Regions from separate parts of the Streptomyces sp. NPDC059832 genome, predicted to be linked through region 3. Evidence: riboswitches for the same ligand, from Rfam matches in the RefSeq annotation. Region 3 holds a riboswitch; each other region holds the start of a gene.

Region 1 (7,539 bases), on a different contig from region 3:
CAAGACCGGGCTCGTGGCCGCGCGGCTGCTCGTCGACGGCGCCGATCAGGGGGTCTTCCTCTTTCTCGTACCGCTCACCGACGGCGTACAGGCTCTGCCCGGCGTACGGATCCGCAGGCTCCCCACCCGCACCGGCAGCCCGGTGGACCACTGCCTGACCTCCTTCGACCAGGTCTTCGTGGGACGCGCCGCGCTGCTCGGCGGGGACCACGGACGGATCGGTGCGGACGGCGGGTTCAGCAGCACCCTCGACAACCGAAGGCGTCGCTTCCTCGCGTCGATCGGGCGAGTCACCTCCGGCAAGATCTCGATGACGGCCTGCGCGGTCGGCTGCGCGCGGGCCACACTCGCCGTCGCCGTCCGCTACGGCGGCCACCGGTACGTCTCGGGCCCCCGGGGCTCGCGGCAGGTGCCGGTGATCGCCCACCGCAGCCACCACGGACCGCTCGCCTCCGCCACGGCCACCGTCTTCGCGATGAGCCTGCTGCACCGCAGGGCCCTGGACCGCTGGGAAGGGGGCGGGCAACGGGAGGAGGCGGAGCGGCTGGTCGCCGTCGCCAAGGGGTGGGTCACCTGGCAGGCCAGGTCAGTGATCGTCGAATGCCGTGAACGCTGCGGCGCCCAGGCGCTCCTGGAGAACAACGGCATGAGTGAACTCCTCACGGGAGTGGAGGGTGCCATCACGGCCGAGGGCGACAACATGGCCATCCACGCCAAGGCGGCCGCGGAGATGCTCTTCGCCACCGCACCGGGCGGACCCGAGGCTTCCTCCGGCGGCGGACCCGGCGAACTCGACGACCCCCGGTTCCTCGGGGGGCTGCTCGCGGAACTGGAGCGGATCTGGTTCGGGCGGGCCCGGGAGCGGATGCGCCTCGCACCGCACGGTGACCCGCTCGCGCGGTGGAACGTGGCGTCCGGGCCGGCCCTGCGCGGCGTCGAGGCGCACGCCCAATGGCAGGCGGCCGAGGCGTACGAGGAAGCGGTGGCCGCGCTGCCCGAGGGGCCCGCCCGCGAACGGCTCGGCGAGCTGCAACGGCTCTTCGCGCTCGACCGGATCGCCCGCAACAGCGGTGATCTGCTGGCAGCGGGCCTGTTGACCGCCGACCAGGTCAACGGACTGCCGGACCGGGTGGAAGAGCTCATCACCATGGTCGCCGCCCGACTGCCCGACCTGGTCGAGTCCTTCGCGCTGCCGCCGGAGCTGCTCGCCGACTGGCCCATCGCCGGAGCCGACTACGTGGCTGCCTACGACGAGCCGGGAGCCGCCTGGCGGACGGGCGGGGACCGGGCGACGGTTCAGGACGGGCGATGAGGGCCATGACGAGGAGGGGAACAGCTGTACGGGGTCACCGGATCAGGGAGGCGGCCGGGGCTCTCGGAGTCCGGGTTGTCCTGCTGGCCTACTGGGGTACGGCGTCCGTCCTGGCCCGGTGGTGCGGGGAGCGCGGGGAAGACGGTGCCGAATCGGTTCGGCACAAGGCGTAACTGGAGGCACTCCACCCAGTTGATTCGGCGTCGGGACGGTGTCACCGCCGGCCCGACAGCCGGACCGAATGATGGAGAGAAAGCTCATGAGTGCGATTCATCCCAAGATCACCGAGGTTCTGACACACACCTTCAAAGTGCCCGTTGCCGAGATCCACCCGGGCTCCACGATGGACAGCCTGGAGATGGACTCCCTCGCCGTCGCCGAGTTCGCCGTCCTCATCAGGGAGACGGCCGGCGGCAACCGGGACTTCGACCAGCTCCCCAAGGACGCGACGCTGGCCGACATCACACGGTTCATCGACCTGGCAGCCGGCCGCGGCGCGCGGGTGGGCGGCGGGACCGCGATGAGCAACGCCCGATGAACAGGCCGGCCGTCGCCGTCACCGGCCTGGGCATGATCACCCCGGTCGGCAACGACACCGAATCCACCTGGCGGGGCGTGTGCGCGGGAGTGTCACCGGCCCGTACCGTCGCCGAGCTCGAAGGGTGCGCGATCGACTTCGCGTGCATGGTCGACGGCATCGACCTGGACGCCGCGATCGGCGGCCGGGCGTCCTTCCGCATGGGGAAGTACGTGAAACTCGCCGTGCTCGCCGCCCGGGAGGCGGTCGCCGACGCGGGGCTGGACCCGGCCCGGTGGGAGGGCGCCCGGGTCGCGGTGGTCGTCGGCACCAGCAGCGGGGGTTCCGCCTCGCTGACCGAGCAGGCCGTCGTGCTCGACCGGTTCGGAGCAGGGGCCACCTCTCCCTCGGGCATCCTGCTCACCATTCCCAACATGCCCGCCGCCGAGATCGCGATCCAGCTGCGGGCCACCGGACCCAGCATGGCCCCGTGCACCGCCTGTTCGTCCGGTGTCACCGCGCTGTCCGTCGCCCGCGACCTCCTGGTCACCGGGCAGTGCGACATCGCTGTCGCCGGAGCCACCGAGTCGATCGTCTACCCGGCCGCCATGGCCGGGTTCGCCAGGTCCGGAGCCGGGGCCCGGACGGATGGCGACCCGGCCACGCTGTGCCGTCCCTTCGCGGCCGACCGGGCCGGTCTGGTCATGGGCGAGGGCGCGGCCGTCATGGTGCTGGAACGGGTGGACGACGCCGATGCCCGGGGCGCGGCCCCACGGGCGCTGCTCGCCGGTACCGGCGCCACCACCGACGCCTACCACCCCATCAGTCCGCATCCGTCCGGCACGGTCGCCCAGGCGGCGGTGGAGGCCGCGCTGCGCGACGCGGGCTGGGCGGCCGAGGACGTCGAGCACGTCAACGCACACGGCACGGCGACACCGGTCAACGATGCCACCGAGGCCGCCCTCATCGCCCGGGTCTACCCGCACCGGCCGCCCGTCACCGCCCCCAAGGGTGTACTGGGGCACTGCATGGGGGCGGCCGGTGCGATCGAGGCCGGACTCACCGTCCTCACGCTCCAACGCGGAGTCGTACCACCGATCGCCAACCTGGACGCCCCGGCGCCCGAGTTCGACATCGACTGCGTCACCGAACGACCGCTGCGGCAGCCCATCCGGCGCGCCGTCAGCCATTCCTTCGGCTTCGGCGGACACAACGCCGTCATCGCTCTTCAGCGTCCGTAGGCATCCGGCAGGTGGTGCGACGGGACACACAGCCCGGCGTACCACCGGCCACACCCCCCATGAGCTGCGCAGAGCCTCGTGATAGCTTGCCGGAGCCAGTCGAACTCCACGTAATGGGGTCAGGGAATCCGGTGAGAATCCGGAACTGACGCGCAGCGGTGAGGGGGACGGGCGGGGCCACGGCCACTGGGACCACCCTCGGGTGTCCTGGGAAGGCGTCCCGTCCGAAGGAACCCGAGTCCGAAGACCTGCTGGCGCCCGCGACCCGGCACCGGGCCGCGGAACTCCGTACAGCGGGCTCCGCGCATGAGCCCTCAGACGCAGAGGGACTCCGTGCCGTCCATAGCCAGCCCCATCCGCATCATGGCCCTGCTCTCGGCGGGACTCGTCCTGCTGACCGGCTGCGGAGGCGGGACCGACGACTCCGCCGCGAAGCCGGACTCCGCGGACGGATACCCGGTGACGCTGAAGAACTGCGGACGCACCGTCACCGTCGAAGCCGCGCCACGGCACGCCGTCTCGGTGGACCAGGGATCGACGGAGATCCTGCTCTCCCTCGGCCTCGCCGACCGGATGGCCGCCACCGCGACCTGGACCGACCCGGTGATGAAGGGTCTGGAGAAGGCCAACGCCGAAGTGCCCAGGATCGCGGACAACCGGCCGTCGTCGGAGAAGGTCCTCGACCGCGAGCCCGACTTCGTCAGCGCGTCGTTCGAATCGACGCTCGCCAAGGGCGGCGTCGCACCGCGCGAACAGTTCGAATCGCTCGGCGTCCCCACCTATGTCTCGCCCGCCGACTGCACCGGCAAGGACAACAGCGGCGGCGGCGACGGCGCCCGTACCGCCCCGCTGACCATGGACAGCGTCTACGGCGAAGTGCGCGAACTGGCCGAGGTGTTCGGCGTACCGGAGCGCGGTGACGCGCTCGTGGCGCAGTTGCGGGCCCGGGTGAAGAAAGCGGCCGAGGGCATCGACGCCTCCGACGCGACCCTCCTGTACTGGTTCTCCGACTCCAAGGCCCCGTACCTGGCCGGCTGCTGCGGAGCGCCCGGGATCATCACCGAAGAGCTCGGCGCGAAGAACGTCTTCGACGACACCCATGAGGAATGGCCCCAGATCAGCTGGGAGACCGTCGCCGACCGCAACCCCGACGTCCTGGTCGTCGGCGACCTGACCCGCAAGGCCCAGACCGCCGAGAGCGCCGCGAAGAAGATCGAGTTCCTGGAGTCCAACCCCGTCACGAAGAACATGGACGCCGTCAGGCACAAGCGGTACGTGCTGCTGAGCGGCCAGTCCATGAACCCGTCCGTCCGGACGGTCGAGGGCATCGAACGCGTGGCAGCCGGACTGCGCAGGTTCGGGCTCGCCGGGTGACGGGGACCGAACGGGGCACGGCGGTGGCCGCACCGCCCGCCCCCGCCACCTCCCCCCGGGCCACGAAGGGCGCACGGCGACTGCGCGGCGGGGCCCTGTGGGTCTGCGGCGCCGCGTTGCTCGTCGTCTCCGTCGCGGTCGCCGTCACCATCGGCCCCGCCCGGATCTCCGTGGCCGACGTCTGGTCCGCGGTGGCCTCCCACCTCGGCTGGGGGCGTTCACGGCTCTCCCCGATCCGGGACGGCATCATCTGGAACCTGCGGATGCCGCGCACCCTGCTCGCAGCGGTGTGCGGTGCCGGGCTCGCGGTGTGCGGCACCGTCATGCAGTCGCTGCTCCGCAATCCGCTCGCCGACCCCTTCGTCCTCGGTGTCTCCTCCGGAGCGTCCACCGGCGCGGTCGTGGTCGTCGTCCTCGGCGTCGGCGGGGGAGCGGTGTCGATCTCGACCGGCGCGTTCGTCGGAGCGCTGTGCTCGTTCGCCCTCGTGCTGCTGCTCAGCCACACCCTGGGCGGCACGACCGACCGGGTCGTGCTCTCCGGTGTCGCGGCCATGCAGCTGTTCTCCGCGCTCACCTCCTTCGTCGTGATGACCGCCGCCGACGCCGAGCAGACCCGCGGGGTGCTGTTCTGGCTGCTCGGCTCGCTCAGCGGGGTCGGCTGGACCGACGTGTGGATCTGCTCCGCCGTCCTCGTCGTGACCCTGCTGATCTGCCTGGGTCACGCCCGTACCCTCGACGCCTTCGCGTTCGGGCAGGACGCCGCAGCCACGCTCGGCGTCCATGTCGCGCGCACCCGGATCGTGCTGCTGTGCACGACCGCACTGCTGACCGCCGCACTCGTCAGCTCGGCCGGTGCCATCGGCTTCGTCGGTCTGGTGCTGCCGCACGCCGCCCGCGCCCTCGCGGGTTCCGGGCACCGGCGGCTGCTGCCGGTCACGGCCCTGGCCGGGGCGGTGTTCCTGGTCTGGGTCGACACCCTCGCCAGGACGGTCCTCGACCCGCAGGAGGTGCCCGTGGGCGTGGTCACCGCACTGATCGGCGTACCCGCGTTCGTCCTGGTCCTGTACCGCACCCGGAGGACCGCGTGACGGGGGCGGCCACCTCGGGACTGCGTGCCGAACGGGTCGGCCGGGCGGCGGGCGGCCGTCTCATCCTCGACGGGGTCGACCTCGCCCCGCCGCCCGACGCCACCGTGGGGCTGATCGGACCGAACGGGTCCGGCAAATCGACCCTGCTGCGGGTGCTGGCGGGGGTCCTCGCCCCGGAGACCGGCGTGGTCACCCTCGACGGACAGCGGCTCGCCGGGATCGGCCGCCGCACCGTGGCCCAGCGGATCGCCGTGGTCGACCAGCACGCCGTCACCCAGGTCGAGCTGAGCGTGCTGGACGTCGTACGGCTCGGGCGCATCCCGCACCGCAGGGCCTGGTCGGCACCGACTGCGGAGGACGACGAAGCGGTGCGCGAAGCACTCGCGCGGACCGGCCTCGCCGACCGCGGCGACCAGTCCTGGCACACCCTTTCCGGCGGCGAACGCCAACGCGTCCAGATCGCGCGGGCACTGGCCCAGCAGCCGCGCGAGCTGCTGCTCGACGAGCCGACGAACCACCTCGACATCCAGCACCAGCTGGAACTCCTCGCGCTGATCGCCTCCCTGCCGCTGACCGGTGTGATCGCCCTGCACGACCTCAATCTGGCCGCGATGTTCTGCGACCGGATCGTCGTGCTGAAGGAGGGGCGGGTGGTGGCCGCGGGCACCCCCTCGGAGGTGATCACCGAGGAGCTGATCGCCGACGTCTACCGGGTCACGGCACGCGTCACGCCGGACGGGCCGGCCGGGCGGCCCTCGGTGCGTTTCCTGCCGGAGCGTCCTGCGGGGACGTAGGGCCTTTCGTTCTGGATCATGGATCATGCCGGGCGCGTGGGCCGTGCCGGGCCGGTGGAGCATGCCGGGGCCGCCGTCGTGGCGGGGGCCCCGACGGCGAGAGGGCGGACCCCGGCACTGCACGGGTCCGCCCTCGTTCTCCGGGCGCGGCTGTCCGCCGCGGTGCGCGGGACGGGGTCAGCGGCGGCGTCCTCGGCCGAATTCGCCGCCGATGTCCTTGCCGCCGATGTCCGCGCCGTCCGCGTAGTCGATCTGCTCCTTGCGGAGTTCGGCGGAGACCTCCTGCTGCTCGGTCACCTTCTTGGTCTCCATCCGCACCCGCTCGACGGGCACGGTCTCCTTGCGTGTGGTCGCACGTTCCGCGTGCAGGGTGACCTCGACGTCCTGCTCGCGGATGGCGGCACGTTCCGCCGCCTTGTCGCCGGGCTTCAGCGGCTCGCGGATCAGGCGCACCTCTTCGTGCGTCACGGGTACCGTCCTGGTGACGTTCTCGGTGACGACGTACTTGTGCAGCCGTGCCGTCCCGCTCTCGTACTCCTCCGTTCCGACGAGCAGCTGCTCCTCGGAACGGATCATCTCCTCCTTGCCGCCCAGGTCGGCGGCGGACCGCTCGGAGCCCGCCCCGGCGCCGGCGAGGGGACGCGAGGTGCCGGCCGCCCCGGTGTCCCGGTGCTTGCCCTGGCCCATGCCGGTCCCGCCTGCTGCCATGCCGGACGAGGTGGTGCGGGCTGTGCCCGTACCGGAGGCGGTGGTGCCGGTCATGGCCGTCTTGTCGGATCCGGGGGTGCGTCCGGCGCCGGCCGCCCCCATGGCCCCGGCTCCGGCGGCTCCCGCCGCCCCCATGGCCGTGGTGCCCTTCCCGGACGCCGTCGTGGTTCCCGTGTCCGTACGGCCGCCGAGCTTGGCGGTGGTGTTCCTGGCGAGGCCGTAGTGCTTGTAGAGCTCTTCCTCCTCCGCCACGGACAGATGCGCGTCCGCGTCCACCCGAGGAGCTTCCTTGACCCGGTCCTTCGGATGCGAGATGTGCAGATCGGATCCCACGCGGCGGGCTCCGGCAAGCGGAACGAAACTCTCCTTCATGCCGAACAGGCCGGTCTTCACCGTGATCCAGTCCGGCCGGCCGGTGTTGTCGTCGACATACACCCGGCCCACACTGCCGACCTTCTCGCCGTCGGTGTCGTACACCGTCAGACCGTCGAGCTCTCCGGAATCC
Region 2 (7,539 bases), on a different contig from region 3:
CCGCGGAGCGGGGAGCCCGAGGGTCCGGCGGGGACGAATCCGCCGTCCAGCGCGTGGAGGGCGTGGTCGAGTTCGTCGGTCGTGGCGGCCAGCCGCGGCACCACCTCGCGGGCCGCGAAGTCGAGGATGTCGCTGACGGCCCGCGGGTGCCCGGCCGCCACTCCGGCGACGGCTTCCGGGGACCAGTCCGCGTCCTCCATCGCCTGGACCAGGGCGCGGGCCCGCTCCTCGGCCTCGTCGGCGGTGACCCGGGTCGCGGCGGACTCGTCGAGCCCCAACGCCTCGCGCAGACCCGGCAGGGAGGCCGTGCCACCCCAGATCTGACGGGCGCGCAGGATCGCGAGGACGAGGTTGACCCGGTCGGCGCCGGCCGGGGCACCGCCCAGGACATGCAGGCCGTCGCGGATCTGCGCGTCCTTGATCTCGCAGAGCCAGCCGTCGAGATGCATGATGAACTCGTCGAAGCCCTCGTCCTCGGGGCGGTCTTCGAGCCCCAGGTCGTGATCGAGCTTGGCCGCCTGGATCAGGGTCCAGATCTGTGCGCGGATCGCCGGCAGCTTCGCCGGGTCCATCGCCGCGATCTGGGCGTGCTCGTCCAGGAGTTGTTCGAGCCGGGCGATGTCCCCGTAGCTGTCGGCGCGCGCCATCGGCGGTACGAGGTGGTCCACGAGGGTGGCGTGGACGCGCCGCTTGGCCTGCGTCCCCTCGCCCGGGTCGTTGACCAGGAACGGGTAGATGAGCGGGAGGTCGCCGAGGGCGGCGTCGGGGCCGCAGGCGGCGGAGAGGCCGGCGTTCTTGCCCGGCAGCCATTCCAGGTTGCCGTGCTTGCCGAGGTGGATCATCGCGTCGGCGCCGAAGCCGTTGTCGTCGGCCGGGGCGGCGATCCAGCGGTAGGCGGCCAGGTAGTGGTGCGAGGGCGGCAGATCGGGGTCGTGGTAGATCGCGATCGGGTTCTCGCCGAAGCCGCGCGGCGGCTGGATGAGGATGAGCAGATTGCCGCGGCGCAGGGCCGCGAGGACGATGTCGCCGTCCGGGTTGCTCGACCGGTCCACGAACATCTCGCCCGGGGCGGGGCCCCAGTGCTGCTCGACGGCTTCGCGGAGCTCGGCCGGGAGGGTCGCGTACCAGCGCCGGTAGTCGGCGGCCGGGATGCGGACCGGGTTGCGGGCCAACTGCTCCTCAGTGAGCCACTCCTGGTCGTGGCCGCCCGCCTCGATCAGCGCGCGGATCAGCTCGTCGCCGTCGCCCGACGCGAGGCCGGGGACCTCCTCCGTACCGAAGTCGTATCCCTCGGCGCGGAGTCGGCGCAGCAGGGCGACGGCGCTGGCCGGGGTGTCGAGGCCGACCGCGTTGCCGATCCGGGAGTGCTTGGTCGGGTACGCGGAGAGGACGAGCGCGATCCGCTTCTCGGCGGCCGGGATGTGGCGCAGCCGGGCATGGCGCACGGCGATCCCGGCGACGCGGGCGGCGCGCTCGGTGTCGGCGACGTACGCGGGCAGGCCGTCCTCGTCGATCTCCTTGAACGAGAACGGCACGGTGATCAGGCGGCCGTCGAACTCGGGGACCGCGATCTGGCTGGCGGCGTCGAGCGGGGAGACTCCCTCGTCGTTGTCTTCCCAGTCGGTGCGCGAACCGGTGAGGCAGAGGGCCTGGAGGATGGGTACGTCGAGGCCGCTGAGAACGCCCGCGTCCCAGGACTCGTCGTCACCGCCCGCCGACGCCTCGGCGGGCCGGGTGCCGCCCGCGGCGAGGACGGTCGTCACGATCGCGTCGGCGGCGCGCAGTGCTTCGATGAGTTCGGGCTCGGGGGTGCGCAGCGAGGCGACGTACAGCGGCAGCGCACGGGCGCCCGCGTCCTCGACGGCACGGCACAGGGCCTCGATGAACGCGGTGTTGCCGCTCATGTGGTGGGCGCGGTAGTAGAGCACGGCGACGACCGGGCCGTCGGTGCGCCGGGGGGTGCGCTCCAGCGGGCCCCAGGAGGGTGCCGGGGCGGGCGGGGCGAAGCCGTGGCCGGTGAGCAGGACGGTGTCGGAGAGGAAGCGGGCGAGCTGGTCCAGGTTGCCCGGCCCGCCGTGGGCCAGATAGGCATGGGCCTCGGCGGCGATGCCGATGGGGACCGTCGAGGCGGCCATCAGCTGGGCGTCGGGGGCCTGTTCGCCGGTGAGGACGACGACGGGGCGTCCGGTGGCGAGCACTTGGTCGAGGCCGTCCTGCCAGGCGCGTACCCCGCCGAGGAGGCGCACGACGACCAGGTCGACGCCGTCCAGGAGCTGTGGCAGGTCCTGGAGCGGGAGCCGGGAGGGATTGGCGTAGCGGTAGGAGACCGGGCCCTCCGAGGCGCGGGCGCTGAGCAGGTCGGTGTCGGACGTCGACAGGAGCAGGATCATGCGGCGTCGGGCCTTCCTCGGGGTGTCCACGCCCCGGGCGGTGTCGGAATGAAGCTCCCCGCTCGAACGGATCCGAGCGTGTGGGGAAGGGAGTTCCTGACTTGCCCGGCCGTGGCCGGACTCACAGTGGCGGGACCGTGCCGGACTTGCACCGGACTTCCTCCCCTGTCGCCGTCTGTGGCGACGACGTGCCGGATGGCCCGTCACTAGGCATAGTAAGGGCCGGTCAACCGATGGAGGACATACGGATCTGGTCAGATGGTCGGTATGCTCGCCGCCATGCCACGACCTGCCACTTCGCCTTCACCGCCGGGAGACGCGTCTCCCCGGGACCGCGGTGACGCCTGCCCCGGCACGCTGCGGCTGCACCGGGCGGACGACGGCGCTCTGGCCCGCGTCCGTGTTCCCGGCGGTCTGCTGACCGCGGAGCAGGCGGACGCCCTGGGGGCGTTGGCGGGGAGCCTGGGCGATGGTGAGTTGCATCTCACTTCGCGCGGCAATGTCCAGTTGCGCGGGCTGGGTCCGGACTGCGGAGGCGAACTGGCCGACGGGCTGGGCGAGGCGGGGCTGCTGCGCTCCGCGCGCCACGAGCGGATACGCAACATCGTGGCGTCGCCGCTCTCGGGGCTCGACGGCCGCGGCGCACGGGACGTCGGCCCCTGGCTGTCCGCGCTGGACGCGCTGTTGTGCGCGGGCGACCGGACGGCGGGCCTCTCGGGCAGGTTCCTGTTCGTGCTCGACGACGGACGTGGCGATGTGGACGCGCTGGGCGGCGACGTGACGTTGCTGGCGCAGGATGACGGAACGGCGCTGCTGCGGATCGGCACGGCCGGGACCGTGGTACGGATACCGGGCGCGCAGGCGCCGCAGGCCGCCCTCCTGGCGGCCGGGACCTTCCTGGATCAGGCGTCGGGCACCGGTGCCTGGCGCGTGCCGGACCTGCCCGGCGGTGCCGGATCCCTCTTCGACGAGGTCGTACGACGGTTGCGTGCGACGGGTACCGGCACCACTTCCACCGAGGACCGTGCCTGCCCGCGGAGCTCGGACGGCCCCGCCCCCGGCGTCGTGACCGGCCGGCACGACGGGGCCGCGCTGTCCGTCGGCATCCCCCTGGGGCGCGTCGGCCCGGCGCAGTGGCGGTCGTTGACGGACACGGCCCGGCACCGGGGCCGCGGTGAGTTGCGGCTGACACCGTGGCGCGGGGTCGTCGTACCGGGGGTGGAGCGGCGGCGGGCCGCAGGGCTGCTGGACGATCTGGGGGCCACCGGCCTCGTCGTCGGACCCGGCTCCCCCTGGGCCGGGGTGGGTGCCTGTATCGGCCGGCCCGGCTGCGCGAAGTCGCTGGCCGATGTGCGGGCCCAGGCGGCGGACGCGGTGGGGGCCGTGGGCCCGTTGCCGGTGTACTGGTCCGGGTGCGAGCGCCGGTGCGGCCACCCCCGCGGCGAGTGGGTGGACGTCGTCGCCACCCCCGACGGACACCGGATCTCGCTCGTACGGGGCGAGGTACGGGACGCGCCCGTGAGCGTCCCCGACAGCCCCGGTGGGCTCGCCGCCGCGGTGGCCGCGGCCCGCCGCGCGCGCGGCTGATCCCGTACACCCCACTCCCCTGTACCCGACCGTCGCACGCCCGAGGAAGAGAGCGAAAGCACTGTGCACCAGTACGAGAAGGACGGACCGGCGATCTACCGCCAGTCCTTCGCCACGATCCGTGCAGAGGCGGATCTCGCAGGCCTGCCCGCCGATGTGAGCCAGGTCGCGGTCCGCATGATCCACGCCTGCGGGATGGTCGACCTCGTCCGTGATCTCGCTTTCACCCCGGACGCGGTCGCCCGCGCCCGCGCCGCTCTGCGGGCCGGCGCACCCATCCTGTGCGATGTGGCCATGGTCGCCAGCGGCGTCACCCGCAAGCGGCTGCCCGCGGACAACGAGGTGGTGTGCACCCTGTCCGACCCGGCGGTGCCGGAACTCGCGAAGCAGCTGGGCACCACCCGCAGCGCCGCAGCCCTGGAGCTGTGGCGCGACCGGCTGGACGGCGCGGTCGTCGCCGTCGGAAACGCACCGACCGCCCTGTTCCGGCTGCTGGAGATGATCGAGGAGGGCGCGCCGCGCCCCGCCGCCGTCATCGGCGTGCCGGTCGGCTTCATCGGTGCCGCCGAGTCCAAGGACGCCCTGGCCTCGCACCCGTCCGGGCTGGAGCATCTGATCGTTCGGGGCCGTCGCGGTGGCAGCGCCATGGCGGCCGCCGCCCTCAACGCGATTGCCAGCGAGGAAGAGTAGACGTGAGCGAGCAGAAGACGGGCCGGCTGTACGGGGTCGGGCTCGGCCCCGGCGATCCGGCCCTGATGACCGTACGCGCGGTGGAGATCATCGCCGAGGCCGATGTCATCGCCTACCACAGCGCCCGGCACGGGCGGTCCATCGCCCGGTCCATCGCGGCGAAGCACATCCGTGCCGACCATGTCGAGGAGCCGCTGGTCTACCCCGTCACGACGGAGACCACGGACCACCCGGGCGGCTACCGGGGAGCGATGGAGGAGTTCTACGCCGAGGCGGCGGCCCGCCTGGCGGTGCATCTCGACGCCGGCCGCACGGTCGCCGTGCTGGCCGAGGGCGACCCGCTCTTCTACGGCTCGTACATGCACATGCACAAGCGGCTCGCCGACCGCTACCCGACCGAGGTGATCCCGGGCGTCACCTCGGTCAGCGCGGCCGCCGCGCGGCTCGGCACCCCGCTCGTCGAGGGCGAGGAGGTGCTGACCATCCTGCCCGGCACCCTGCCGGAGGAGGAGCTGACCGCCCGGCTCGCCGCCACCGACGCCGCGGTGGTCATGAAGCTGGGACGTACGTTTCCCGCCGTGCGCCGCGCCTTCGAGACGTCCGGGCGGCTGCCCGAGGCGCGGTACGTCGAGCGCGCCACGATGGCCGGGGAGCGGGTGGGCGACCTGGCCGAGGTCGACGCCGGCTCCGTGCCGTACTTCGCGGTCGCGGTCCTGCCCAGCAGGATCGGAGCGCCGCGTCCCGAACGTGCCCCGGAGGGCGGCGAGGTGACCGTGGTCGGCACCGGCCCGGCCGGGCCGCTGTGGCTGACTCCCGAGACGCGCGGGGCGCTGGCCGCCGCCGACGACCTGGTCGGCTACACCACCTATCTGGACCGGGTGCCGGTACGGCCGGGGCAGGTGCGCCACGGCTCGGACAACAAGGTCGAGTCGGAGCGCGCCGAGTTCGCCCTCGATCTGGCCCGGCGCGGACGTCGGGTGGCCGTGGTGTCGGGCGGCGACCCCGGGGTCTTCGCCATGGCGACGGCCGTCCTGGAGGTGGCGTCGCAGGACGAGTACGCGCAGGTGCCGGTGCGGGTGCTGCCGGGGGTGACCGCGGCCAACGCCGCCGCTGCCCGAGCGGGTGCGCCGCTGGGCCACGACTATGCGGCGATATCGCTCTCCGACCGGCTCAAGCCGTGGGAGGTGATCGCTGAGCGGCTGCGCGCTGCGGCGACGGCGGATCTGGTGCTCGCGCTGTACAACCCCGGTTCACGCAGCCGGACCTGGCAGGTCGGCAAGGCCCGTGACCTGCTGCTCGAACACCGCTCGCCGGACACACCCGTGGTTCTCGGCCGGGATGTGGGCGGACCCGCCGAGAACGTGCGGACCGTACGCCTGGGCGATCTCGACCCCGCCGAGGTCGACATGCGCACGATCCTGCTCGTCGGGTCCTCGCAGACCCGCTGGGTACGGCGCGGTGACGGCCGGCAGATCGTCTGGACACCCCGCCGCTATCCGGAGGGCTGAGCCGGCGCGGCCGTGGGCCGGAGCCGGCGGAGGATGTGTTCCCGGAGCCAGTCGACGGCCGGTTCGGGGCCGTCGACGACCGGGATGCCCTCGGGCACGGGCGGCCGCCGCACCACCACCACCGGGATCCGCGCCTCGCGGGCCGCGGTGAGCTTGGGGGCCGTGGCGGCGCCTCCGCTGTCCTTCGTGACGACGACGTCGACGCGATGACGGCGGATCAGCTCACGTTCTCCGTCCAGGGTGAACGGGCCCCGGTCGAGCAGGACCTCCATCCGGGCGGGGTACGGTGCTTCGGGGGCATCCACCGAGCGCATCAGGAACCACAGCTCGTCCAGGCCCGCGAAGGCGGCCAGCCCCATCCGTCCGGTCGTGAGGAAAACGCGCCGTCCCAGTGCGGGCAGCGCCGCCGCCGCCTCGGCCAGGGATCCGGCCGAATGCCAGTCGTCGCCTTCGCCGGGCACCCAGCCGGGCCGCCGCAACGCCAGCAGGGGAACATGGGCGGCAGCGGCGGCAGCGGCCGCGTTGAAACTGATCGTCCCGGCGAAAGGATGGGTGGCGTCGATGAGCGCGTCCACCTGGTGCGTACGCAGCCATGCGGCGAGCCCGTCGGCTCCCCCGAAGCCGCCGATGCGGACCTCGCCCGGGGGAAGCCTCGGGCCGGACACGCGTCCGGCGAGCGAGCTCGTCAGCCTGGCACCGGCCGGGAGCAGTTCCACCAGCAACCCGGCGAGGCGACGGGCCTCCGTCGTTCCGCCGAGTACGAGTACATGCATCGGATCCATCCATGGGTGAGAGTGAGGGCGGACGCAGCGCCCAGCTGAAGCACACCGGTCTGCGGCCCGGCTGGACCACCGGCGCCTGTGCGACCGCGGCGGCCACCGCCGCGTACACGGCCCTGCTGACGGGCGACTTCCCCGACCCGGTGACGATCACCCTACCCAAGGGGCAGACGCCGGCGTTCGCGCTCGCGGTGGAGGAACTGGCCGAGGGGCGGGCGACGGCCGGGGTGGTCAAGGACGCGGGCGACGACCCCGATGTGACGCACGGCGCTCTGGTCCGGGTGACCGTACGGCGGCTGCCGCCGGGCTCGGGTGTGGTGTTCCGGGCCGGGCCCGGCGTGGGCACGGTCACCCTTCCCGGGCTGCCGCTCGACGTCGGGGAGCCGGCGGTCAATCCCGTGCCGCGCCAGATGATCCGCGACCACATCGCACGCGTCGCCGCGGAGCACCGGGGTTCGGGGGACGTCGAGGTCACCGTCTCCGTGGACGACGGCGAGGAGATCGCCCGCTCCACCTGGAACCCGCGCCTCGGCATCCTGGGCGGTCTGTCGATCCTCGGCACGACCGGTGTCGTGGTGCCGTACT
Region 3 (7,539 bases):
TTCGTCGCTCTCCAGCGAACCGTGCCAGTGGGTGCCCCACACGGCGCCGACCCGGCAACCGTCCAGGAACGCCTCTCCGCCGCGTACGTCCGCCACGCCGTGGTGGATCTCGTACCCCTCGACCGGCGCGCCGAGCGCCTCGCCGACGGGCCGGGCCAGGGTCTTCTCGCGGTCGAAGCGGACGCGTACGGGGAGGAGGCCGAGGCCCTCGACCAGCCCGGCCCGGGACTCGACCTCGTCCTCGATGCGCTCGCCGAGGAGCTGGAAGCCGCCGCAGATGCCGAGGACCGGCCGGCCCTCGGCCGCGCGCCGCGCCAGTGCGTCGGCGAGGCCGCGCTCGCGCAGCCAGGCCAGCGCCTTCACGGTGCCGCGGGTGCCCGGCACGACGACGAGGTCGGCGTCGGACAGCTCCTCGGCGCGGTCCACGAATCTGACGACGACGCCGGGCTCGGCGGCCAGCGCGTCCACATCGGTGAAGTTCGACATCAGGGGCACCGCGCACACCGCGACGCGCAGCACGTCCTCGCCGTGCGGCGGCGCGACGACCGATTCGCGCACGGCTCCGCGCAACGAGACCCGCAGACCGTCCTCCTCGTCGATGCCGAGGCCGTGGGCGAAGGGCAGCACCCCGTACGTCGGCCGCCCGGTGATGTCCCGCAGCATCTCCAGGCCCGGCTCCAGCAGCGACACGTCGCCGCGGAACTTGTTGACGAGATAGCCGGCGATCAGCGACTGGTCCTCCGCGGCGAGCAGCGCCGTCGTACCGAAGAAGGAGGCGAAGACGCCGCCGCGGTCGATGTCGCCGACGACCACCACCGGGAAGCGCGCCGCCCGTGCGATGCCCATGTTCACGATGTCCGTGCGCCGCAGATTGATCTCGGCCGGGCTGCCCGCCCCCTCGCAGATCACCGCGTCGTACGTGCCCCGGAGCTGCTCCAGGCAGTCCACGACCGTGGAGAGGAGCGCTTCCTGCCTGCCCCCGTGGTAGCCGCGCGCGCTCATCTCGCCGACCGGCTTCCCCATCAGGACGACCTGGCTGGAGCGGTCGCTGCCGGGCTTGAGCAGGACCGGGTTCATCAGCGCGGTCGGCTCGACGCGGGCGGCCTGGGCCTGCATGGCCTGGGCGCGCCCGATCTCGGCACCCTCGCGGGTGACGAAAGAGTTCAGCGACATGTTCTGCGCCTTGAAGGGTGCCACCTTCACGCCCCGGCGCACGAGCCAGCGGCAGATGCCTGCCGTCACGACGCTCTTGCCCGCGTCGGAAGTGGTTCCGGCGACCAGCAGTCCGCCGCTCATGTGCTTCTCCGTCCTGCGATGCGAGGCGCTGCCGTCCGGCGCCCCGCGATCCGTCGTGCGGCGAGGGCCGCGCCGATCCGTCCCGCCACGCACACGCCGAGGGCCAGCGCGCCCACCCGGCGCGACAGCCGTACCGCGCGCTCGATGTCCTCGGTCTCCACGGCCCGGCCCGTCTCCCCGTTGAGCACGGGGCGGTGCTCGATCCGGCCGCCGTACGCGAGGGTTCCGCCGAGGCGCACGCCGAGCGCACCCGCGAACGAGGCTTCCACCGGGCCCGCGTTGGGGCTCGGGTGCTTGGCGGCATCGGCCCGCCAGGCGCGGACCGCTCCGCCCGGCCGCCCGCCGGCGGCCACGGCGAGCAGGGCCGTGAGCCGGGCGCCGGGCCAGCCCGCGAGGTCGTCGAGGCGGGCCGAGGCCCAGCCGTAGCGCCGGTGGCGGGGCGACTTGTGACCGACCATCGCGTCGAGGGTGTTGGCGGCCCGGAAGCCGGCCAGCCCGGGGACCCCGGCCAGCGCGCCCCACACCAGGGCGCCGACCACGGCGTCCGAGGTGTTCTCCGCCACGGACTCCACCACGGCGCGGGCGATCTGCGGCCCGTCCAGGGACTGCGGGTCGCGCCCGCACAGATGCGGCAGCCGCTCGCGGGCCAGGTCGAGGTCACCGGCCGCCAGGGCGTCGCCGATGGCCCGCGCCTCGCGCCCCAGGGACGTACCGCCGACGACGGACCAGGTGGCGGCCGCGGTCAGCGCCACGGAGGCGGCGGGGCTGCGGCGTACGGCGCGGGCGATCAGCGCGGCACCACCTGCGGCGCCTCCGGCGCAGACGAGGGTGTGCAGCGCGCCCCACCCGCGGTGGTCGCGCCACAGACGGCGTTCGACGCCCGCCGCGGCCCGCCCGAAGGCGGCGACCGGGTGTCCCCTGCGGGGGTCACCGAGCAGCAGATCGCCGATCAGACCGGCCGTGGCGCCGTACGCGAAGATGCGGTCGGCTCGCACGGCTCAACCGGCCGTCGCGCCTCGGAGGACCTTCGTACAGGCGGCTCTCGTCGAGAGCGCCGGAACAGCGGACGCAGGGCGGCCAGGCATGGCGATATGTCCTCACTCAGGGTCCGCGCCCTGGTTCGACGTGACCGGCGACGAGAGTCTCCTGGCTCCCGGATCCGCGGTTCCCCCGGCCTTCCAGCCCGCTCGCGCGTGCCGTGACTTCCGGTGTGGGGGACCGCTCCCCGGTGACAGTGGCGGGACCGCGCCGGATTCGCACCGGCTTCCTCTGCTGTCGCCGTAATTGGCTCCGGCAGTCCACCACGCTCTGCGAACGCCCGTCAACCTGCCGTTGACCTGCGACGGCGCAGTGTGCTGAGACCCACATCGGGCCGGACACCCGTGGTGTCCGGCCCGATGGGAGAGCGTGCGCGGGAGCGGCTCAGGCGACGATCAGATAGATGCCGTACGCGACGGCCGCCGCGCACAGCGTGAAGCAGACGTACGCGCCGGCGCGGGCCAGCAGCAGCGAGCCGCCGGAGCCGCCCTGCGCCGCCGGTTCCGGCTGCTTGGAGAGGCCGACGATGCCCAGGGTGAAGAGGCCCACCAGCGCGACGGTGACAACGAGGGAGACGCCGAATACGGAGCCGAGGGCTGCCCAGTCGATGTTCATGCTGAATCCTTAGACGGCCGGGTCAGACGGTGGCGGGTCGCGCCGGGTCCTGGGTGGTTCCGGCCGGGGCCGGAATGGTGGTCATGAGGTTCTGGGCCGTCGCCTGGGCCGCGGTGGGCGGCGGGCTGACGGCGGCGATGGCCGTGGTGACGACACCCGCGGGCTCGATGCCGACGTCCGCCGGCGCGACGTCGTCGTGGCCGACCGGCTTGCGGCGCGACACCAGCCAGATCGCGCCGGAACCCGCGACCAGCAGCACCGCGACGACCACGACGCCCCAGGTGCCCTGCTTGGTGAGGAGCTCCGCGCCCGCGCCGACCAGACCCGCGGCCGGCAGGGTCAGACCCCAGGCGACGAACATCCGGGTGGCGGTGGACCAGCGGACCACACCGCCCTGGCGGCCGAGGCCCGCGCCCATCACGGCGCCGGAGCAGGACTGGGTGGTGGAGAGGGAGAAACCGAGGTGCGAGGAGGCCAGGATGACGGTGGCCGCGCTGGTCTGGGCGGCGAAGCCCTGCGGCGGCCTGAGGTCGGTGAGGCCGCTGCCCATGGTGCGGATGATGCGCCAGCCGCCCAGGTAGGTGCCGAGCGCGATGGCCGTACCGGCGCAGACGATGACCCAGACCGGCGGGTTGGCGCCCGGGTGCAGGACACCGCCGGTGACCAGGGCCAGGGTGATGATGCCCATGGTCTTCTGCGCGTCGTTGGTGCCGTGGGCGAGGGAGACCAGTCCGGCCGAGGCGATCTGGCCCGCGCGGTACCCCTTGGCGGTGGCCTTCTCCTGGGCGTCGTTGCGGACCTTCCCGCCGATCCGGTACGTCAGCCTGGTGGCCAGCAGCGCGGCCAGACCGGCGACGATCGGGGCGGCGAGGGCGGGCAGCAGCACCTTGGTGACGACGGTGCCGCCGTTGACGGACGACCAGCCCGCCGACATCACGGCCGCGCCGATCAGACCGCCGAACAGGGCGTGCGAGGAGCTGGACGGCAGTCCGACCAGCCAGGTCAGCAGATTCCACAGAATGGCGCCGACGAGTGCCGCGAAGATGACTTCTGTTCGCAGCCCGTCCTCGTTGATGATCCCGCCGGAGATCGTCTTGGCGACCTCCACCGACAGGAACGCGCCGACGAGATTGAGAACGGCGGACATGGCCACCGCTGTCTTCGGTCTGAGTGCACCGGTCGAGATGGTTGTCGCCATCGCGTTCGCGGTGTCGTGGAAACCGTTCGTGAAATCGAACACTAGAGCTGTCACGATCACAATCGCGAGTAGCAGCGTGATGTGTTCCATTTACCCAGGCAATCGTTCGACGTCATTGGCATGTGGACCGTAGGCAACCTGGGTGAACGGAAGGTGAACTAGGCGGGGCGTCGGGGTGTTCCAAACCGGAGCGGAAGCATTCCGCTTGTGTCCGGGCGAGGCGTGGCCCGGCTTTCCGGCGGGGCGCGGCTGTGGCCGATCGCATACCCGTTCGCCTCCGGGGCTGACAGGATCGGCGTATGAGCGAGCAGCAGCGGGACGCGATCAGGCGCGCCTGGGACGGTGTCGTCACCACCGCCCGGCGGACGGCGGCCGAGGGCCTCGTCGTCGGGACCTCGGGAAACGTGTCGGCACGGGTCGGCGACACCATCCTGGTCACGCCGAGCGGAGTGCCGTACGACCGGCTGGGTCCCGAGGACGCCGTCGGCGTCGATCCGGAAGGCAACCGCGTACTCGGCGAACTGGCCCCGACCAGCGAACTGCCGCTCCACCTCGCCGTCTACCGGAACACCGACGCGGCCGCCGTCGTGCACACCCACGCGGTGCACGCCACGGCCGTCTCCACACTGGTCCCCGAGGTCCCGTCGATCCACTACGCCGCCGCCGTGCTGGGCGGCCCCGTCCGCGTCGCGGCCTACGCGCGCTACGGCACCGCGGAACTGGCCGAGAACATGCTCGCCGCCCTGCACGGCCGTACCGGCTGCCTGCTCCAGAACCACGGAACCGTCACCTACGGAACCACCCTGGACGAGGCGTACGACCGGACCGCCCAGCTGGAATGGCTCTGCCGGCTCTGGCTCACCGCGAGCTCCGTCCCCGGACACACCCCGAACCTGCTCTCGCCGGAGCAGCTGCGCGATGTGCAGGAGGCGCTCAAGGGGTACGGACAGCCGGGCTGACCCGGCCGGCCCGATCCGCCGGACAGCCCCGTCCGCTGGCAGGGTCCCGCGCTGCCCACGACACTGGAGCAGTGCGCCCGGCAACAGTTACGGCAGCAGCCGTCACCACGATCCTCGGCGTCGGTGCGGCAGCGGTCGCGGCCGGCCGGTTCGCCAGCGACGCCGCCCTCAGGGCGCCGTCCGGACGACCGCTCCCCGCCGACCGCAGACTCACCGTGCACGCCACGGCGGCCGGGCAGGTCACCCTGACCCGCTCCTTCACCGCCCTGCGGCCCGGCATGTACGGACTGGTGAGCAAGGACGTCCATGCCGTGGTCGGCCCGGTGATCGAGCACGCCCACCACGCCCCCGACACCGTCGTCCGCAGACTGGAACGCGTCGACCGCGGCAGCCTGGAGACCGGCGCCAAGGTCCGCGTCACCCCGCAGCTGCACAGCGGCGACCCGTTCTCGGCGCTCGGCCTCCATCACCGGGAGGTCGAGATCCCCGGCGAACTCGGCGCCCTGCCCGCCTGGTTCCTGCCCGGCCCCCGCGACACCTGGGTCATCACGGTGCACGGCCTCGGCACCACCAGGGAACACCCCATGAACGTCATGAGGTTCCTGCACGACCTGCGCCTGCCCGTGCTCGACCTGGCCTACCGCGGCGACACCGGAGCCCCGCGTTCCCCCGACGGCCTCGCTCATCTCGGCGAATCCGAATGGCGCGACCTGGACGCCGCGATCCGCTTCGCCGTGCGGTACGGAGCCGAGAAGGTCGTCCTGCACGGCTGGTCCACCGGTGCCTCGATGGCGCTGCACGCGGCCGTCAACTCCGCGCTGCGCGACCGGATCTGCGGTCTCGTCCTCGACTCCCCGGTGCTGGACTGGGTCGCCACGCTGCGCGCCCTGGCCGTCGCGCGGGGCGTCCCGGCCGCCCTGCTGCCGCTCGCCGTCCGCGCCGCCGAGGGGCAGACCGGACTGCACGGCGCCCGGCTGCTGGACGGCTCCCTCGCACCGGCCCTGCAGGCCCCGACCCTGATCTTCCACGGCCCCGACGACAGGCTCGCCCCCTGGCAGCCGTCCCGCGATCTCGCCGCCCGCCGCCCGGACCTGATCGCCCTGCACGCCGTGCCACAGGCTCCGCATGCGGCGATGTGGAATGCCGACCCGGCCCACTACGAAGAGACCCTGCGCCGCTTCCTGACGCCCCTGATGTGACCTGATGAGGGGGATCGGCCATTTGGTCCCGGGCCCCGTCCACCGGCCCCTCCACCGGGAATTCGGGTTCCGTTTGGGCTTTCGGGCCGTCAGGAGCAAGACTGCTCCCCGTGACGTCCCGTAACCCGCGCGACTCCAGGCTGCGACTTGTCCGCCCGCGACCCCTTGCCACCGCTCGCAAGGCCGTGACCACCCGGCGCACCAGGCCGGCCCCCCGCCCTCCGGAGGGCACCCCGCCCCGGTCGGAACTGGCCCGGCAGGCCAGGACGGCCCTCGCCGATGCCGTACGGATCGCCCACTGGGCAGCCGACGGCGCGATCCCCGGCGCACCACCGCTCGCCGCCCAGGCGCTCCAACGGGCCGCGACAGCTCTGGAGTTGTCCCCGGCCCAGGTGCGCTCCGGCTGGGACCGGGCCAGGCTCGCCGGCCTCGTCGAACTGCACGGCGACACCGCGCGCCCCGGGTGGCGGCTGCGCGCCTGGGACCGCGACGACTCCGCCGTGCTCCGCGGCTGGGTGGCGCTCTTCGACGCCTGGTCGCTCGTCCACCCGGCGCCCGTGGACATCGAGTCCACCGCGGTCGCCGAGGCCGTCGAGGCCGTGCCGCAGGTCCTCTCCCTCCTCCAGCTCTCGGCGGGCCCGGTCACCGTGCCCGCCCTGCTGGACCTGCTCGGCCAGCGCGTCGCGGAACTCCGCGAGGAGCGTTGCGAAGTGCCCTACGGGCCCCAGTCGCTGCCGGTCCCGGCCGAGTCCGCTCCCGCCGGGCACCCGGCCGCCCTGGTGGCGCTGCTGCTGGACTGGGCCCTGGAGGGGCTGGCCGCCGTCGGCGCGCTCACTCTCGGCGCCGGACACGCCACCCTCACCCCGCTCGGCAACTGGGCGGTCTGGGTCAAGCTGGAACAGATCTGCGTCGCGGCCCAGAGCCCGGCCGGGAACATCGAGCAGTCCGCCGCCGACATGCTGCTCGGCTGCGCCCGGCTCACCCCCGGCCCGGCCCGCGACGAATACCGGGCCTGGCTGGCCGCCCGCCCGGTCGGCAGCGCCGTCGCCGAACTCCTCGCCGTCGCCCGCGGGGAGGACGCGCTCCTGCGGGGGCTCGCCTTCGAGGCGCTCCGAGTCGTCGGCGCCCCCGCCGAGCCCGAGGTGCGCTCCGTCGTCGCCGACCCCTCGCTGCGCCCCTACGCGCTGCTCTGGCTGGCCGAGTACGACGGAGCCGACCCCGAGGACGCCCAGGA
Region 4 (7,539 bases), on a different contig from region 3:
AACACCATCCAGGCCCTCACCGAAATCGTCCGGCGTACCGGCCCGCTGGCCACCGTGCTGCCCGACGCGGTCGCGGACGACCACCTTCACCTCACGCCGATTCCCCTCGACCCTCCGCTGCCCGCCCGTGTCGCCACCTTGCTGCACCGGGAGAGCGCCTACGAGAGCGCCGCCGCGCGCGCCTTCTCCCGGCTCGCCCACGACCTGGTCCGCGCGCGCGGCTACGCACCGGCCTGAGAATCCCGTGCCGCGGACGGCATACCGAATATGGACGTCGAGTGATGAGAGAATTGAGGACATGACAGGGTCTGGAGACTTCGAGCCGGAGTCGGAGCGGGTCACGCGCCAACTGCGTGACGAGATCATCGACGGTGTGCGTGAGCCGGGCAGCAAGCTCGTCGAGCGCGAACTCGCCGCGGAGCTCGGGGTGAGCAGGCTGCCCGTCCGAGAGGCCCTGAAGGCGCTGGTCACCGAGGGGCTGGTGACACCCAGGCCGCGGACCTGGGCCGTCGTGCGGGAGTTCACACCGGCGGACGTCGAGGACCTCGACGAGGTCCGCGCGGCCCTGGAGACGCTGACCTTCCGGCTCGCCGCCCAACGGCGCACCCGCGCGGGACTTGAGAAGCTCCGCTCGGATCTCGACGCCGAGCTGAAGGCGGCGGAGAAGGGAGATGCCGTACGGGCCCACCGGGCCGCCGCCGACTTCCACGAGACGGTCACCGAACTGGCCGACAACGAACTCCTGAACGAGCTCCAGAGCGCTCTTCGCAGCAGGATGCGCTGGCTGCTGGGGCAGCACGACGACCTGGAGGGCGTCGCGCAGGAGCACGAAGGCCTGTACAAGGCGATTGCGGAGCGTGATGTCGCGCGGGTCGAGAAGCTGGCCGACGAACACCTGGTGACAGGTCGCAACGCGGCCGCCGCGCGACGCAAGCACCAGGGCTGAGCGGTACGGCCCGGCCGGCGCGCCGATCCGCCGGCCCCCGGGCCTGTCCGCCGGATCGGAGTCCCTTCAGGCACCGGCCGGGGCGGCGCGCATGGCGGCGGGCCGCCCCCGCGAGTGCTCAGACATAGACGATCCCGTCCGGGACATCCGGGCGGATCTTTGTGCCGATGTTCCGGTCGAGCAGGTCGCCGAGTCGTTCCAGCGGACCGATGAGTGCCCGTCCGCCGGCCCTGGCGACCCGCACGGCGGCGTCCACCTTCGGCTTCATCGACCCTTCGGCGAAGGCCAGTCGGGAGATCGCCTCCGGCGAGGCGGTGAGAATGCCGCGCTGCTCGGACGTCCCCCAGCCCTCGCTGACGAAGTAACCGTCCGTCAGCATCACGAGCATGTCCGCAGCCCCCGCCACCGCGGCGCGCATCGAAGCGGCCGACGTCGAGGCCGTCGAGCGCATCACCGGCTCCCGGCCCATGCTGGTCGGCTTCGGCCGTGCCCTCGACGTCGTCCCCGGAATGACGCCGACCACGATTCTGCACGCGGGCCCGCCCATCACCTGGCTCGCGGCCGGTGAGGGCGCCGGTCACACCTATGACGCACTGGACCCGCAGGTGGGTATCGACTACGTCCTCGCCTCGCCCGGCATCGACGCGCACCGCGCCCGCGTCCTCAGCACCCGGGCATCCGATCACCTGCCCGTGAGCGTCGACAGCACCCTGCCGTAGCGATCGGCCGGGCGCCGGCCCGCCGGATCACCCGCCCAGCAGCCGGGCGATCTCGTCGAATCCGCGCTGCCGGGCGTGCTGGAGCGCGGTGGTGCCGGTCCTGTCCTCGATGGTGGGATCGGCGCCCGCGGCAAGGAGGAGCTTCACGGTCTCCTGATGGTCCTCCCCACCGTCGCCGAGGATGACGGCCTCCAACAGGGCGGTCCAGCCGAGGTCGTTGACGTGGTCGACGTCGATGTCGATGTCCGGGTTGGTGGTGACCTCCCGGACATAGGCGACGTGGCCGTGTTCGCCGGCCGGGATGAGGGAGGTGCCCCCGTACCTGTTGACGACGGTGTAGTCGGGGTCGGCCGCCGCCAGGGTCCGGGCCATGGCGGCGCTGCCGGTCACGCCCGTCACCAGCCACGGTGTGTCGTGCTGCCGGTCCAGGGCGTCCGGATCGGCGCCGGCGTCGACGAGGACTCCGGCGGCCCGGACGTGATCGCCGGTTGCCGCCAGCAGGAGCGGGGTGCGGCGGTCCTTGTCGCGGGTCTCCAGGCCGGCGCCCCGCTCGATCGCGTCGCGCACCGCGTCGGCGTCACCGGAACGTGCGGCTTCGAGCAGATCCCGGTCGGCGTCCGACCGCTCGGCCGCGCCGGTGGGGGAGAGGGGGCCGGCCCCGATGACCGAGGGTTTCCGCCGGGTGTCGGTGTCGCTGTCGGACGGCGTGCCGCATGCGGTCGCGAGTGCCGCCAGGCTCACGAGCGGGACGATCAGGAAGGTGGCGCGTCGTGTCGAAGGCATGGTTCCTCGCAATCCGTGGGGGCGGGCCCGGAACGGTGCGGGGCCCGCACCCTCCATGCTCGACGCGCCGGGCGGACTCCGCCGTCGCTGGACCGGCCGGTGATGCGCGGGCGTCGGGACGACACCGGTGTCGTCCGTTCGGACGATGCGCGGCCTCGCCAGGACCCGACCTCCCTCTCTCCCGCGCCTGGGCCCATCGGCGACGGCGGTGCGGAAGGACACGACAATTTCCGCCACCGTGCCAGGTGTTGAACGAATGCTGATCCCTTGTCGGCCCGGGGCTGGGACAGTGGGCGGGTCAGTTTCGTCTCCCGCACCAGAGGGGTTCCCATGCGCTTACGTCGATTCACCCGCACCACTCTCACCACCTTCGCCGCGGCAGCGAGTCTGTGCGCGGTGCTGACGCCCGGCACGGCCGTCGCGCAGGAGCGGCCGACCGGTTCCGGTACCGGGACCGCCGAGGTGGTCAACACCGAGTCGCCCGCCCGACTCGACGCCTACTGGACCCCGGCGCGGATCCGCGCGGCCGTGCCGATGCCCGCGCCCGACGCCGTCTCCGCGGCGCGGCCCTCCGCGGGCGTGGTCGCCGAGGCCGACAGCGAGCCGGTCCACATACCCGCGACAAGAGCCCTGGCGGGCTCAGGAGTTCAGACCCGTGCCAGCGTGTGGGGCACGGTGGGGCGCCTGTACTTCACGATCCCGGGCAAGGGCGACTACATCTGCTCTGGCAACGTTGTCACGAGTAACAACCGCTCGGTGGTGGCCACCGCACGGCACTGCGGCTTCGGTGAGGGCGGCACCAACTACCGCTTTGCGCCCAACTACAACAAGGGCAACGCGCCCCATGGCTGGTGGGGCTGGCGCAGCGCGGGCTGGGTCACGGGAGGCGGCCAGGAGAACGACAACGCCTTCCTCGTCCTGGACACCCCGGACGGCCGACGCGTGCAGGACGTCGTCGGCTCCACCGGGCTCGGCTTCAACTGGTCCAGCAACTACGCGCACATCATCGGCCTGCCGGCCGACAAGGACTATGCCGTGTGGTGCGAGGGGCAGGGTTACGCCGGTCCCGGCGGGCAGCGCCTGATGAACAACTGCAACGGCCTGTCCGGCGGTGCCAGCGGCGGTGCCTGGATCGAGAACTATCAGCCCGACGGCTCCGCGATGCAGACCGGCGCCTACTCCGGCAGCTACGGATCGGCGGCGGCCGCGTCCGCGTACGGCAATGCCGCGTACGACGTCTGGAACGGCGCCCAGAACGCCTGACCGGGCCGCCCTTTCCGTACGCCGCTCCGGGGCGGGGCTCTCGACCCGAGGCCCCGGAGCGGTTGCCGGTCACCGGTCGGTTGCCGGGCCATCGCTGTAGTGTCCCGGCCATGGATGCGTTCATGGATGCTGATGAGGTGCTGGTTTCCGTCCGTAAGTACGATGGCAGCCTGCACTGGCACCACTCCATGGTCCGGCTGGGCGAGGACGAGCACGGGGTCTGGCTCGGGGCGCCGGTCGGCACCGTCTACAGCAAGGGCGCCGAGGGACCCGTCTATGCCACGCGGGAGGCCAGGGTCATGCTCTTTCCCCGTGATGCCTGGTGGACGGCGCTGTTCCAAGCGGCTCCCGCGCGGCTGGAGGTCTACTGCGACGTCACCACCCCGGCCCGGTGGCTGCACCCCGGGGAGGTCACCATGATCGACCTGGACCTCGACGTCTGCCGCGTACGTGACGGGGGAAGCGTGTTCGTCGACGACGAGGACGAGTTTGCCGACCACCAGGTCCGATACTCCTACCCGCCCGACGTCGTCGTCCGGGCCACGGCGTCGGCCGACCGGTTGAGGGCTGCGCTCACCGCGCACGCGGAGCCCTTCGGCAGCCGCTGTCGGTCCTGGCTCGCCGAGATCTCCTCGCGCTGACCGGTATGCCGTCGCGTTCCCCTCGGGGTGGGGAACCCGCCGGTTCTTCCGCGAAGGAGAGTGGTGAGGGCCGGGGCGAGCCACACGAGCAGAAGCCGCGGACCACCCCTCGTCGACCAGCCATGACCTGGCCGCACGTGCGCAAACCGGTGCACACCGACCATCCCCCTGACGGTGCGTCAACCCATGCACGCTAAGCTGCAAGTGCCCCGCGGGGGAAGTCCGGTCGAAATCCGGCGCTGACCCGCAACGGTAGGCGGAGCCCGAGACATGGCCCCGTAAGCCCGATTACCCGCGGTGGTGAAGGCTCCTGTCGATTCGCCGTGGACTGCGAGTGGTGCTGCGCAGGGCGCTCCGCGTCCGGGCTGCTCCTTTGATCACGTAGGTGCACGGCCCGAGGCGAAAGCGATCCGCCCGTGGCCACACCCCTCGTCCGTAAGCCCGCCGTGCCCTCACGCACGGCCCGTGCCGGGGCCGGGCCCGCGCCGCCCCGGCGCGTGTCGCCGGCGCTGCTCCTTCCCCTCCTGTGTGCCGTGCTCCTGGTCTCCCTCGTCTGCGGGGCGGGCATCGGGGCGTCGGGGCTCTCCTGGAGCGAAGTGCTGCGTTGTCTGCGGGCCGGGCTGACGGGCGGCCGAATAGCCCCGGACCAGGTGCCCGCGTACACCATCGTCTGGGAACTGCGCCTTCCGCGAGCCGTGCTGGCCGCGGTCGTCGGGGCCGGTCTCTCGGCCATCGGCGTCGCCGTGCAGGCCATGGTCCGCAACGCCCTTGCCGACCCGTTCGTCCTCGGCATCTCCTCTGGCGCGGCGGTCGGTGCCAATGCCGTGCTCATCTTCGGCGCCTTCGGCACGCTGGGCATCTGGGCGCTGTCCACGGCGTCGTTCCTTTCCGCGCTCCTCGCCATGATGCTGGTGTACGCCATCGCACGCACCGCTCGTGGTCTGACCCCGCTGCGGCTCGTCCTGACGGGCACCGCGATGTACTACGGCTTCTCGGCCGTCACCACCTTCATGGTGTTCGCGGCCGAGCGCGGTGAAGCCGCACGCTCCGCGATGATGTGGATGCTCGGCAGCCTCGGCGGAGCCGACTGGGCCTCCGTACCGATTGCCGCGGGGGCCGTGCTCGGCGGTCTCGCCCACCTCGCCTGGTCGGCACGTCGGCTGAACGCCCTGGCCATGGGCGACGAGACCGCTGCCGCGCTGGGGGTGGACGCGGGGCGGCTGCGCAAGGAACTGTTCCTGGTCTCCGCGGCCGTCACGGGGGCGGTGGTCGCGGTGAGCGGTGCCATCGGCTTCGTCGGACTGATGGTGCCGCACGCCGTACGGATGCTCGTCGGCGCGGACCACCGCCGGCTGCTGGCCGTCGCACCACTGGTGGGTGCTGTCCTGCTGATCTGGGTGGACATCCTCTCCCGCGTGGTGCTCGCGCCCGCCGAACTGCCGGTGGGCGTGCTGACCGCGGCCATCGGCGTGCCGTGCTTCGTACTCCTGATGCGCCGTCGCTCCTACACGTTCGGAGGCGCCTGATGCGGATCGACATCGATGCTCTGACGGTCGAGATCGCCGGCGCGCGGCTGGTGGAGGAGGCCACACTGGGAGCGGGGGAGGGGCAGCTCGTCGGTCTGGTCGGGCCCAACGGCAGTGGCAAATCCACCCTGTTGCGTTGTGTCTACCGGGCTCTGCGTCCCTCGGGCGGCACGGTGCGGCTCGGCGGCGAGGATCTGTACGCCATGAGCGCGCGCGAGAGCGCGCGCCGGCTGGCCGCACTTCCCCAGGAGGCGGCCACCGAATTCGATTTCACGGTTGCCGAGGTCGTGGAGATGGGGCGGCTGCCGCACCAGTCGTCGATGGGACGGACCACCGACGAGGACCGGCAGGCGTGCGGGGCCGCGCTGGCGGGAGTGGGCGCCGGCCACCTCGCCGACCGCGGCTTCCTCACTCTTTCCGGCGGCGAGAAGCAGCGGGTGCTGATCGCCCGCGCGCTGGCTCAGCAGCCCCGGCTGCTGGTGCTCGACGAGCCGACCAACCATCTCGACATCGCACAGCAGCTGGAAGTGCTGGCGCTGGTGCGCGACAGCGGGCTGACCGTCCTCACCGCGCTGCACGACCTCAACCTCGCCGCACTCCACTGCGATCTGCTCCATGTCATCGACGGCGGACGGATCGTCGCCTCCGGCGCTCCGCACGACGTGCTCACCCCCGACCTGCTGGCCGAGGTCTTCGGCGTACGGGCACACCGCGTCCCGCATCCGGAGACCGGCGCCGTCCAGCTGCTCTTCGACCGTCTTCGCCCCGCTCGACCCGATTCCTGAGGAGTCACCGCCGCCATGCACAACCTCGTACGTCCCGCCGCGATCGTGATCGCCGCCGCCCTGGTCCTCACCGGCTGCGGTGCGGAAATGCCCTCCGGCCAAGGAGAGAAGGACAGCGCTCGGAAAAGCACCGGCCACTATCCGGTGACCGTCGAGAACTGCGGCCAGAAGAAGACCTACGACAAGGCCCCGCAACGCGTGGTCACCAATGACGTCGGCATCACCGAGATCATGTTCGCGCTCCAACTGGAAGACCACATGGCGGGTTATGTGATGCCCGAGGACAAGGGCGACCTCACGTCCGTTCCCTGGAAGGACGGATACCGGAAGGCCAAGTGGCTCTCCAAGGAGAGGATCAACAAGGAACTGGTCCTCGACGCCCGTGCCGATCTGGTCTTCGCCGGATGGAACTACGGATTCAGCGAGGGGGACGGGTTCACTCCTGCCGAACTCCGGAAAGTGGGCATCGGGTCGTATCTGCTGAGCGAGTCGTGCCGCAACGGCAAGGGGAAAGCACGCGGGGTGATGGCACCGCTCGACGCGCTCTACACCGATTTGCGGAACCTGGGAAAGATATTCGATGTGGAGGACCGTGCGGAGGCCCTCGTCGCGACGTTCCGGAAGCAGGTGGCGGAAGCTCGGGCGAAGGCGCCGAAGGGTACCGACCGCCCCCGGGTCTTCCTCTACGACGACGGGCGGGACAAGCCGCTGACCTCCGGTGCCTTCGCGGGGCCGCACGACATCATCACCAAGGCCGGTGGCGATCACGTCATGAAGGACCTCAAGGACAGCTGGGTGACCGTGGGCTGGGAGACCGTGGTCGACCGTGACCCCGAGGTGATCGTGATCAACGACTACGGTGACAACGGCGCGGCG

What was found. A riboswitch is a leader RNA that binds a small molecule or an ion and turns the genes downstream of it on or off. The one in region 3 is predicted to bind cobalamin.
Region 1: it holds a riboswitch for cobalamin, as region 3 does, so the genes downstream of both, ACFV8T_RS15895 (ABC transporter substrate-binding protein) here and ACFV8T_RS25880 (cobalamin biosynthesis protein) in region 3, are expected to answer to the same signal.
Region 2: it holds a riboswitch for cobalamin, as region 3 does, so the genes downstream of both, cobN (cobaltochelatase subunit CobN) here and ACFV8T_RS25880 (cobalamin biosynthesis protein) in region 3, are expected to answer to the same signal.
Region 4: it holds a riboswitch for cobalamin, as region 3 does, so the genes downstream of both, ACFV8T_RS22435 (FecCD family ABC transporter permease) here and ACFV8T_RS25880 (cobalamin biosynthesis protein) in region 3, are expected to answer to the same signal.

Annotation. Positions count from the first base shown of each region.
Region 1 covers NZ_JBHWIY010000007.1:359,217-366,755, reverse strand. The annotation lists gene ACFV8T_RS15910 (acyl-CoA dehydrogenase) at 1-1,312, shown strand, start outside; gene ACFV8T_RS15905 (phosphopantetheine-binding protein) at 1,572-1,850, shown strand; gene ACFV8T_RS15900 (beta-ketoacyl-[acyl-carrier-protein] synthase family protein) at 1,847-3,070, shown strand; cobalamin riboswitch at 3,150-3,341, shown strand; gene ACFV8T_RS15895 (ABC transporter substrate-binding protein) at 3,377-4,444, shown strand; gene ACFV8T_RS15890 (FecCD family ABC transporter permease) at 4,441-5,532, shown strand; gene ACFV8T_RS15885 (ABC transporter ATP-binding protein) at 5,529-6,326, shown strand; gene ACFV8T_RS15880 (PRC and DUF2382 domain-containing protein) at 6,504-7,539, opposite strand, start outside.
Region 2 covers NZ_JBHWIY010000012.1:90,363-97,901, forward strand. The annotation lists gene cobN (cobaltochelatase subunit CobN) at 1-2,390, opposite strand, end outside; adenosylcobalamin (AdoCbl) riboswitch at 2,477-2,557, opposite strand; gene cobG (precorrin-3B synthase) at 2,658-3,977, shown strand; gene ACFV8T_RS22390 (precorrin-8X methylmutase) at 4,041-4,667, shown strand; gene ACFV8T_RS22395 (precorrin-2 C(20)-methyltransferase) at 4,670-6,175, shown strand; gene ACFV8T_RS22400 (cobalt-precorrin-6A reductase) at 6,160-6,948, opposite strand; gene ACFV8T_RS22405 (cobalt-precorrin-5B (C(1))-methyltransferase) at 6,960-7,539, shown strand, end outside.
Region 3 covers NZ_JBHWIY010000015.1:117,823-125,361, forward strand. The annotation lists gene ACFV8T_RS25875 (cobyric acid synthase) at 1-1,296, opposite strand, end outside; gene ACFV8T_RS25880 (cobalamin biosynthesis protein) at 1,293-2,291, opposite strand; cobalamin riboswitch at 2,436-2,567, opposite strand; gene ACFV8T_RS25885 (hypothetical protein) at 2,719-2,949, opposite strand; gene ACFV8T_RS25890 (anion permease) at 2,972-4,237, opposite strand; gene ACFV8T_RS25895 (class II aldolase/adducin family protein) at 4,447-5,106, shown strand; gene ACFV8T_RS25900 (alpha/beta hydrolase) at 5,178-6,305, shown strand; gene ACFV8T_RS25905 (hypothetical protein) at 6,491-7,539, shown strand, end outside.
Region 4 covers NZ_JBHWIY010000012.1:102,078-109,616, reverse strand. The annotation lists gene cynR (transcriptional regulator CynR) at 1-237, shown strand, start outside; gene ACFV8T_RS22465 (GntR family transcriptional regulator) at 299-946, shown strand; gene ACFV8T_RS22460 (hypothetical protein) at 1,065-1,334, opposite strand; gene ACFV8T_RS22455 (hypothetical protein) at 1,333-1,665, shown strand; gene ACFV8T_RS22450 (ankyrin repeat domain-containing protein) at 1,693-2,448, opposite strand; gene ACFV8T_RS22445 (peptidase) at 2,779-3,711, shown strand; gene ACFV8T_RS22440 (DUF402 domain-containing protein) at 3,834-4,352, shown strand; cobalamin riboswitch at 4,522-4,667, shown strand; gene ACFV8T_RS22435 (FecCD family ABC transporter permease) at 4,769-5,878, shown strand; gene ACFV8T_RS22430 (ABC transporter ATP-binding protein) at 5,878-6,663, shown strand; gene ACFV8T_RS22425 (ABC transporter substrate-binding protein) at 6,679-7,539, shown strand, end outside.